3 regions of the Azospira sp. MPR-LB4 genome follow, and region 3 is predicted to be linked to each of the others. Evidence: predicted binding sites of a transcription regulator. Region 3 holds the regulator's gene; each other region holds the start of a gene.
What was found. Region 3 encodes FNR, which switches genes on or off when oxygen is low (the NO sensors DNR and NnrR bind a similar motif). Its sites were predicted from a motif close to TTGANCTAGNTCAA; they were not measured.
Positions count from the first base shown of each region.

Region 1 (3,270 bases), 220 kb from region 3:
GCTCTCCACGACAAGTGCCCCCACAAGGGCGGGCCCCTCTCCCAGGGCATCGTGCACGGCCAGCGGGTGACCTGCCCCCTGCACAGCTGGAACATCGAGCTGGCCAGCGGCGAGGCGGTGGCGCCGGACCAGGGCTGTACCGCCCGCTTCCAGGTGAAGGTGGAAGACGGCCGGGTCTGGCTCCAGGCCTGACAGGGAAACGGCCATGCCCGGAGAGGCAGAAGGGACGGGCCTGACGGCCATGCCATGGCGGAGAAGTCCGTCCCTGCTGCCTCCTGGCGATGGCATGGAACCAATGGCCGTTCCGGCGGCCGAAGCAGGGGACGTCGCGGCCTTTGCCGGCTGCGGCAAAAGGCGATATCGATCAATTCCCTCGCCCCTTGCCTTCACCCATAATCCAGACATGATCCAAACTGCCCTCATCCTTTTCGGCCACGGCGCCCGGGACCCCCAGTGGGCCGAGCCCATGCAGCGCGTGCAGCGCGCCATCCAGGCGCGGGAGCCCCAGCGCCGCGTCGCCCTGGCCTTCCTCGAATTCATGGAACCGACCCTGGAACAGTGCGTCGCCCAGCTGGCCGACGAGGGCGTCACCAGCATCCGCCTGGCGCCCATGTTCATGGCCCAGAGCGGCCACCTGAAGCGGGACCTGCCCCTGCAGGTGGAAGCCGCGGCACGGCAGCATCCCCAGCTCAGCATCCACATCGCCGGCGCCATCGGCGAAGCCCCGGGCGTGATCGACGCCATGGCCGAGCACATCCTCGCCCTCGACTAGGCCTTTTCAGGAATCCTCCGACCCATGCTGCGCGTTCTCGTCATCGATGAATCCCAGAGCCGGGCCGCCGACATCTGCGCCGGCCTGGTCAAGGCCGGCCACCAGGTGGCGGCCGTGCTGGCCTCGTCCCTGGACCTGGCGGGAAGGGTGGAGGAACTGAAGCCCGACGTCATCCTCATCGAAACCGACAGCCCCAGCCGGGACACCCTGGAACACCTTTCCGCCATGAACCGGGACATGCCCCGGCCGGTGATCATCTTCGCCAACGACGACGATTCGGGCCTGATCCGGGAGGCCATGAAGGCCGGCGTCTCCTCCTACGTGGTGGATGGCCTGGACCCGGCCCGCATCAAGCCCATCGTCGAGGTGGCCCGGGCCCGCTTCGAGGAAACCCTGGCCCTGCGCCGGGAACTGGCGGAAACCACGCAGAAGCTGTCCGACCGCAAGATCATCGAGCGGGCCAAGGGCCTGCTCATGAAGACCCGCAAGATGGAAGAGGAAGAGGCCTACCACGCCCTGCGCCGCCTGGCCATGGACCGGGGCCAGAGCATCTCCCGGGTCTCCCGGGACGTCATCGAGATGGCCAAGGTCCTGCTCTGAAGGCCGGGCCGCCGGCCCATCCCTGGCTTTGACCCGGGTGATGCTGGGTTTGATTTGCATCCTGGCCCCGGTTCCCCGTCCGGCGCCATACTGTCTCCCATCACCCTTTCCGGGAGTCCGCCATGAAACGCCATCCCGCCCTGTTGCAGTTGTCCCGCGAACACCACACCGCCCTCAAGCTGTCCCTGGATTGCCGCAAGGCCGTGCTGGCGGCCGACCAGGCGGCCATGAACGCCCTGGCGGGCCAGATGTCGAGCCTCTTCGCCGCCGAGCTGGAACCCCACTTCCAGCGCGAGGAAGAGGAATTGCTGCCCTGGCTGGAAGCCGCCGGCGAGCACCAGCTGGTGGCCCGCACCCTGGCCGAGCACGCCCAGCTGCGGGGCCTGGCCGAGCGCATCGGCCGGGGCGACCGGGGCGCCCTGGAAGCCTTCGCCACAGCCCTGAGCGATCACGTGCGTTTCGAGGAACGGGAGTTGTTCGAGAAGGCCCAGGAATATCCGGCCTTCGCCGTCGGCTGAGGTTGTGCCGGGACGCGGCCCCGGCAGGGGCGATGGCGCCCTGGTCTAGTGGATCAGGACCAGGGCCAGGATGACGGTCCACGCCGGCAGGGCGCAGACCATGATGACGCCGCAGAAGAGGGTGGCCAGGCAGTCGTCCTCCACCGCCAGCAGGCGGCGGATGCAGCGGTACATGGCGTAGCTGGAAAGGGCCAGGGCGACCATGCCGGTGATGAGGATGAAAATCAGGCTGGGCACGGCCAGGGCCAGGGAGGCCAGCCATAGGGGAATGGTGCTGAGGGTCACCACCAGGAAGGCCTGGCGCCGGTTCATCGGCACCTGGAAGAAGCGCCCGGCCAGGTGGGCGACGCCCGCCAGCAGGGGCACCATCAGCAGTTCCCAGGCCAGGATGAGCAGCAGGCGTTCCCAGCTGGGGGCAATGAAGCCGGCGATGATGCGGTTGCCGTAGGCGTTGCCGGCGAAGTTGGCCATCACCGGCAGCAGCAGGGAGAGGGGCAGGGCGATGAGGAGAAAACTGACGGCGGCGGAGGGCAGATGCTCCACGTCGTCCCAAAGGATGTCGTGGTTTTCCTGCGTGCCTGCACTGCCCATCATCCAGCCCGACAGTAAACGCGGGGCTTCCATGGGCTGTTGCTGGATATCCATGTTTCCCTCCCGCTCCCGATACGTGCGGGAGCATTATTTTGTGTTGCATGCCATCAACAACCCGATAATCATAAGAACATCGGATGCCAGTGTCTTTAGGCGTTTGGTCATAGATGGGGTCGGCGCTTTCGCCGTTCCCCTTTCCTCTCCCGCCGTCGCTCCCCATTCCGCTGTCCTTCCTCCGCTGTCGCTGCAACCGCCGGCCCGGGTTCCCCCTTCTTGTGCGGCGGTCACGCCATGGCGCACCGCAGCAGTGCGCTCCGGTGCCGCGGATGGATTTTTTCAGGGTGGTGGGAATGTGGCTATCTATATGAAGTAACGGTGAATTCCAGATATTTTTGCTGCCTGGCACGGTGGTTGCTGAACTAGGTCGTAAGTCGGACCAATGGCGGTTCGAGCAACGCCGGGCAGCGCAGTGAAGCCCTGACCGGCAAACGGACAAAGGCGTCCATCCGCGTGTTCTCTCTCCTCTCACGCGGGTGTGACGCCTTTTCTTTTTTCTGAGGTCAAGGAGCATGGAATGTCCAAGCAAAAGCAATTCGAGGCACCCGATGCCGTGGCGGCGGAACGCCGCGAGTTCGTCAAATCCGCCGGCCTCCTGGGCTTGGGAGCAGCGCTCATGGGCCTGACTCCCGGTCTGCGTGCCGCCGCCTTTGCCGCCGGTTCCGACGCACCGGAAAAGACCGAGGTGAAGATCGGCTTCATTCCCCTGACCGACTGCGCCTCCGTGGTCAT
Region 1 covers NZ_CM179521.1:3,425,401-3,428,670, forward strand. The annotation lists gene nirD (nitrite reductase small subunit NirD) at 1-192, shown strand, start outside; gene AC3QLZ_RS16010 (sirohydrochlorin chelatase) at 404-772, shown strand; gene AC3QLZ_RS16015 (ANTAR domain-containing response regulator) at 797-1,372, shown strand; gene AC3QLZ_RS16020 (hemerythrin domain-containing protein) at 1,495-1,890, shown strand; gene AC3QLZ_RS16025 (YIP1 family protein) at 1,936-2,535, opposite strand; gene AC3QLZ_RS16030 (CmpA/NrtA family ABC transporter substrate-binding protein) at 3,056-3,270, shown strand, end outside.
Region 1: AC3QLZ_RS16020 (hemerythrin domain-containing protein) is a predicted target of FNR. The motif match lies at 1,401-1,414, and genes of this name have one in related genera.

Region 2 (3,270 bases), 460 kb from region 3:
CACTACCCGGAGCTGCGGGGCCGGCCGGTGGTGGTGGGCGGCCGTGCCGTGGACCGGCCCCGGCGCCAGGCCGACGGCAGCCTGCACTTCGCCCGCCTGCGGGACTACGTGGGGCGCGGCGTCATCACCACCTCCACCTACGAGGCCCGGGCCCTGGGCGTCTTTTCCGGCATGGGGCTGATGAAGGCGGCCCAGCTGGCGCCCGATGCCATCCTGCTGCCGGCCAACTTCGACGCCTACCGGGACTATTCGCGCCGCTTCAAGGCCGCCGTGGCGGCCATCGCGCCCTGTATCGAGGACCGGGGCATCGACGAGATCTACATCGACCTCAGCCACATCGAGGAGGCCACGCTGCCCCTGGCCCGGCGCCTGAAGGCGGCGGTGCTGGCCGCCACCGGCCTTACCTGCTCCATCGGCATCACGCCCAACAAGCTGCTGTCCAAGATCTGCTCCGACCTGGACAAGCCGGACGGAATCACCGTGCTCGGCATGGAGGAGGTGCCGACCCGCATCTGGCCCCTGGTGGCGAAGAAGATCAACGGCATCGGCCCCAAGGCCAACGAACGCCTGGGCCAGCTGGGCATCCACAGCATCGGTGACCTGGCGGCGGCTCCGCCGGAAATGCTGGTGCAGCACTTCGGCCGCAGCACCGGCGCCTGGCTGCACCGGGCCGCCCACGGCATCGACGAGCGGCCCCTGAGCACCTCCCGGGAGCCCAAGTCCATCAGCCGGGAAAGCACCTTCTCCCGGGACCTGCACGCCCGCCACGACCGGGCCGAACTGTCGGAAATCTTCACCGGCATGTGCCTGCGGGTGGCCGACGACCTGGCGCGCCAGGGCTACGTGGCCCGCACCATCGGCATCAAGCTGCGCTATGCGGACTTCCAGTCGGTGACCCGGGACCTCACCCTGGCCGTGCCCACCGCCGACGGGGCGGCGATCCGCAAGGCTGCCGGCGAATGCCTGAAGCGGGTGCCCCTGCAGCAGCGCCTCCGCCTGCTCGGAGTGCGGGCCAGTTCCCTGCTGCCGGCGGCGGCAGCGGCAGCCCTGCCAGCGCCCCTGGTCCAGGCCGAACTGCCCCTCTAGGGCCGGGGCGGCGTCCCCGTTTTTCGGGGGCGGCGATGGCCTTTTTTCGCGTCGCCGGGACCATGCCGGCGGGACAACCTTGACGCGCGTCAAGCCTGCATGGGGCGCGGAACCCAGCTGCCACCGTGACGCCCGATTCTATTGACCCTGATCAAAGTACGTTTTCTGCCGCTGAAGAAATTGGGGCCTCCTCACTCAATTTTTTCAGGAACAGGGAGCCATGAAAACGAAGCGTTTCAACCTACTCAGGCTGGCGGCCATTCCGGCCCTGGCCTTTGCCGTGCAGTTCGCCTTTGCCGGCACGCCGGAATCCCACGGCGACGCCACCATGCGGGACTACCAGGCCGGCGGCGGCTCGCCCCTGGCCAGCGTGCCCATGCACCAGGACATCAATCCCCTGGCGCCGAAGATGACCGAGGCCGAGTTCGAGAAGGCCAAGCGCATCTTCTTCGAGCGCTGCGCCGGCTGCCACGGCGTGCTGCGCAAGGGCGCCACCGGCAAGGCCCTGACGCCGGACCTGACCATCGCCAAGGGCCTGGAATACCTCAAGGTCTTCATCAAGTACGGCTCCGCCGGCGGCATGCCCAACTGGGGCACTTCCGGCGTCCTCAGTGACGACGAAGTGGACCTCATGGCCCGCTACATCCAGCAGACCCCGCCGGCGCCGCCCGAGTACGGCCTGAAGGAAATGGAAGCCAGCTGGAAGGTGATCGTGCCGGTGGAAAAGCGGCCGAAGAAGAAGCTCAACAACCTCAACCTGGACAACCTCTTCTCCGTCACCCTGCGCGATGCGGGCGAGATCGCCCTGATCGACGGCGACAGCAAGAAGATCGTCAGCATCCTCAACACCGGCTACGCGGTGCACATCTCCCGCATGTCCGCCTCCGGCCGCTACCTCTTCGTCATCGGCCGCGACGCCAAGATCAACCTGATCGACCTGTGGATGGAAAAGCCGGACACCGTGGCCGAGATCAAGGTGGGCATGGAAGCCCGCTCGGTGGAAAGCTCCAAGGCCAAGGGCTTCGAGGACAAGTACGCCATCGCCGGCACCTACTGGCCACCCCAATTCGTCATCATGGACGGCGATACCCTCAAGCCGCGCAAGATCGTCTCCACCCGGGGCATGACCGTGGGCACCCAGGACTACCATCCGGAACCCCGGGTGGCGGCCATCGTCTCCTCCCACTTCAATCCGGAATTCTTCGTGAACGTGAAGGAAACCGGGATGGTCTACTCGGTGGATTACCGCGATCTCAGCAACCTGAAGATCAAGATGATCGAGGCGGCGCCCTTCCTCCATGACGGCGGTTTCGAATCCACCCACCGCTACTTCATGGATGCGGCCAACGCCTCCAACAAGATCGCCGTCATCGACACCAAGGACGGCAAGCTGGCCAAGCTGGTGGACGTGGGCAAGACGCCGCACCCGGGCCGGGGCGCCAACTTCGTCGATCCCAAGTTCGGTCCCGTGTGGGCCACCGGCCACCTGGGCGACGATTCCATCTCCCTCATCGGCACCGACCCGGTGAAGCATGGCGACAACGCCTGGAAGGTGGTGCGCACCCTGAAGGGCCTGGGCGGCGGTTCCCTGTTCCTGAAGACCCATCCCAAGTCCAGGAACCTGTGGGTGGACACCACCCTCAATCCGGAAGCCAACATCAGCCAGTCCGTGGCGGTGTGGGACGTGAATAACCTGGACAAGGGTTACGAGCTGCTGCCCATCGGCGACTGGTCCGGCATCAAGGAAGGCCCCAAGCGCATCGTCCAGCCCGAGTACAACAAGGCCGGCGACGAAGTGTGGTTCTCCGTGTGGAACGGCAAGGACCAGGAATCGGCCATCGTCGTGGTGGACGACAAGACCCGCAAGCTGAAGGCCGTGATCAAGGACCCCAAGCTGGTGACGCCGACGGGCAAGTTCAACGTTTACAACACCCAGCACGATGTGTACTAATGGGGTCTAGCCTCTCCTGAAGCGGCATCCCAGGAAGACGAGAGAAGGTGCGCCTTCTCTCGTCTTTTCATTGGTCACCCCTAGCCGGAATCGCCCATGTTCAGTCCCAAGGAAAGCCGACGCTGCAGCCGGGAGCTGCTGTCGGACATCCCCCTCTTCAACGGCCTGGCCGACAGCGTGACGGACCAGCTGCTGGCCGCCAGCCGGGTCGTCTCCATTCCCGCCCACACCCA
Region 2 covers NZ_CM179521.1:3,671,642-3,674,911, forward strand. The annotation lists gene dinB (DNA polymerase IV) at 1-1,086, shown strand, start outside; gene AC3QLZ_RS17220 (nitrite reductase) at 1,307-3,037, shown strand; gene AC3QLZ_RS17225 (type IV pili methyl-accepting chemotaxis transducer N-terminal domain-containing protein) at 3,134-3,270, shown strand, end outside.
Region 2: AC3QLZ_RS17220 (nitrite reductase) is a predicted target of FNR. The motif match lies at 1,228-1,241, and genes of this name have one in related genera.

Region 3 (3,270 bases):
ATGCCGAAGGACAGCATGTCGCAGTCCGCATGGGTGGAGTAGCCCTGGAAATTGCGGTGCAGCCGGCCCTGGCGCTGGGCCACGGCCAGCTCGTCGTCCGGCTTGGCGAAGTGGTCCATGCCGATGAAGACGTAGCCGGCATCGGTCAGCTTCTTGATGGCCAGGGAGAGCAGCTGCAGGCGCGTGTCGGCGTTGGGCAGGTCGCTCTCGTTGATGCGCCGCTGGGGCTTGAAGAGGCCCGGCAGGTGGGCATAGTTGTAGATGGAGAGACGCTCCGGGTCCATGGCCAGGACCCGCTCCAGGGTGCGGTTGAAGCCCATCACCGTCTGGTGGGGCAGGCCGTAGATGAGGTCCACGCTGATGGACTTGAAGCCGCTCTTGCGCGCCTGGTCCATCACCGTGAAGGTTTCTTCCTCGGTCTGGATGCGATTGATGGCCTGCTGCACCCGCTCGTCGAAATCCTGGACGCCCAGGCTCATGCGGTTGAAGCCCAGCTCGCCGAGCAGGGCCACGGTGGGCCGGTCCACCTTGCGCGGATCCACTTCGATGGAAATCTCGGCCCCATCCACCAGCTTGAAATGGCGGTGGGTGAGGTCCATCAGCTGGTGCATTTCCTCATGGGAGAGGAAGGTGGGCGTGCCGCCGCCCCAGTGCAGCTGGGAGACTTCCCGATCCCCGTCCAGCAGGTACTCGGCCTGCAGGGCCATCTCCTTGCCCAGGTACTTGATGTACTTGGCGCTGCGGCCGTGATCCTTGGTGATGATCTTGTTACAGGCGCAGTAGTAGCAGATGGTGTTACAGAAGGGGATGTGGAAGTATAATGACAGCGGTCGGCTGATACCGCCGATGTTGCGTTTGCCCAACCACAGCTTCAGGGCCTCGGCATCGAAGGCTTCGACAAAACGGTCAGCCGTCGGATAGGACGTGTAGCGCGGTCCATTGACGTCGAAGCGGCGGATGATCTGGGGATCGAAAACCAGGTTGTTGGCGGTAAATGTCATTGAAAAACAGTCGTTGCAGAACCACACATTAGGTGCGGCTTATTATCGTGGTGCAGGAACTGGGGCACGTTGACCTGGATCAAAGGCTTCCAAAGGGCCTTCCGGCGCAGGTTACCACCATCCGAACGCCCTTGGCCCAGCGAGGAACAGCATGCCGTTGAAGAAGACCAGCGCCCAAGAAATTACCCTGTCGGTCATCAAGACCGCCTGCTCGAACTGTAACCTGCAAGAACTGTGTCTTCCCTACGGTCTCAACGAGACCGAGATGTCCAAGCTGGACGAACTGGTCAGCACCCGCCGCAAGATCAAGCGCGGCGACCACCTGTACCGGGCCGGGGAGGCCTTCGAATCCATCTACGCCATCCGCGCCGGTTTCTTCAAGACCGACGTGCTGCTGGAAGACGGCCGCGACCAGGTCACCGGCTTCCAGATGGCCGGCGAGCTGCTGGGCCTGGACGGCATCAGCACCGAACACCATTCCTGTAACGCGGTGGCCCTGGAAGACAGCGAAGTCTGCATCATCCCCTTCCCCCGCCTGGAAGGCCTGTCCCGGGAGATCGTGGCCCTGCAGCACCACTTCCACAAGGTGATGAGCCGGGAGATCGTGCGCGACCACGGGGTCATGATGCTGCTCGGCACCATGCGGGCGGAAGAACGGCTGGCCGCCTTCCTCCTCAATCTCTCCCAGCGCTTCACCGCCCGCGGCTATTCCCACGCCGAGTTCTACCTGCGCATGACCCGGGAAGAAATCGGCAGCTACCTGGGCCTCAAGCTGGAAACCGTTTCCCGCGCCTTCTCCCGCTTCCAGGAAGAAGGTCTGATCGCCGTGCAGCAAAAGCACATCCGCATCCTGGACATCCCGGGCCTGAAAAAGCTGATGACCCACCAGTCGGCCTGATCCCGGGCAAGCGTCAAACAAAAAAGCGGCTCCGCGGAGCCGCTTTTTTTATTGCCCGGATTATTGCCCGGGCTTAGTCCAGGAGTGCCGGCAGTCCTACTGTTCCCCTTCCGGAAACACCGCCCCCCGCCGTGCCGCCATGCTGCGGCCGACGGCGGCCGCCTGCTCGGGGGACAGCAGGCGCCGCCCCAGGGGCAGCAGCTCCCGGGTTTCCAGATCGATGTGTCCCAGATAAAGCTCGGCCAGCCCTTCCACCATGGCCGCCGGCAGGGCCTCGCTGCATTCCCCCGGCTGGGCCGCGACGATGGCCTGCAGGCGGGCCAGCACCTCGTCCCGGGCCCGGTCCATGCGCCGGTGATCGGCCAGGATGCGCTCGATGAGGGCCTCCACCTGAGCCGCCACCGCCGCTTCCCGGGCCACCGCCTGGCTCGCCCGCAGGGCGGGAAAGAGGTCATCCTCCTCGTCCGCATGGTGATGGGGAGCGGCCACGGAGAAATAGCGCAGCACGCCCTGGGCCGCCTCCCGGGCAGCCTGGTCGGCACCGTGCCGGGGCAGGTGCTGCACCAGGCGACGCAGGGTCTCGATCTGGGCCTGGATGCGACCGTGACAGGCATCCAGCATTTCCAGGGGTTCGTCGAAACTGGGGGCGGCGGCGCCCAACAGGCTGTGGCTCATGCAATTCCTTTCACAGACCGGCGAAGAAGCCGGCGGGATGACGCGTCAGGGCAACGGAAACGATATAGGCGAAACACGACAGGGCCATGACGAAAAAGATGCCCCGCACCGCCTTGCTGCGCCCCCGCTTGAGGGCCACGCTGCCACAGCCGATGTAGGCCAGCAGGGCCAGCACCTTGGCCGTCAGCCAGCCCTGGACGAAGGGATACTGGCCGGAGAGAAAGGCCAGGGCCAGGGCGCTGCCGAGCAGCAGGGTATCCACCACATGGGGCGCCACCCGCGGCAGGCGCCCCTGCAGTCGAGGCGACTCCTGCAGCATCCAGAATCCGCGCAGGAGGAATCCGAGGCCGGAGAGGACGACGCAGGTGATGTGCAGATGCTTGAGGGCCAGGTACATGGGATGGCTCCGCGATCCGTCAGCCGGGCTGGCCGTCGGGCCGGGGCCGCAGGTACATGGCGCCGTGGCGCCGCACCCACAGGGCGAACACCAGCAGCCAGGCCAGGCTGGCCAGCCACTGCAGGTTGAAGGGGCCGGACAGGGGCAGGAACTCGCCGGCGATGCGCAGCAGGGGCACGCTCTGGAACAGCCAGAACAGGGGCCAGGTGGTCTGATCCCCGGCGTTGATGGGCCGGCCCGAATGCCCCAGGGTGACCCGGGTGACCATGCCCAGCAGCATGGAAACAAAATAGCCGATG
Region 3 covers NZ_CM179521.1:3,207,029-3,210,298, reverse strand. The annotation lists gene hemN (oxygen-independent coproporphyrinogen III oxidase) at 1-1,001, opposite strand, end outside; gene fnr (fumarate/nitrate reduction transcriptional regulator Fnr) at 1,153-1,899, shown strand; gene AC3QLZ_RS15080 (hemerythrin domain-containing protein) at 1,996-2,574, opposite strand; gene AC3QLZ_RS15075 (SirB2 family protein) at 2,585-2,971, opposite strand; gene AC3QLZ_RS15070 (NnrS family protein) at 2,991-3,270, opposite strand, start outside.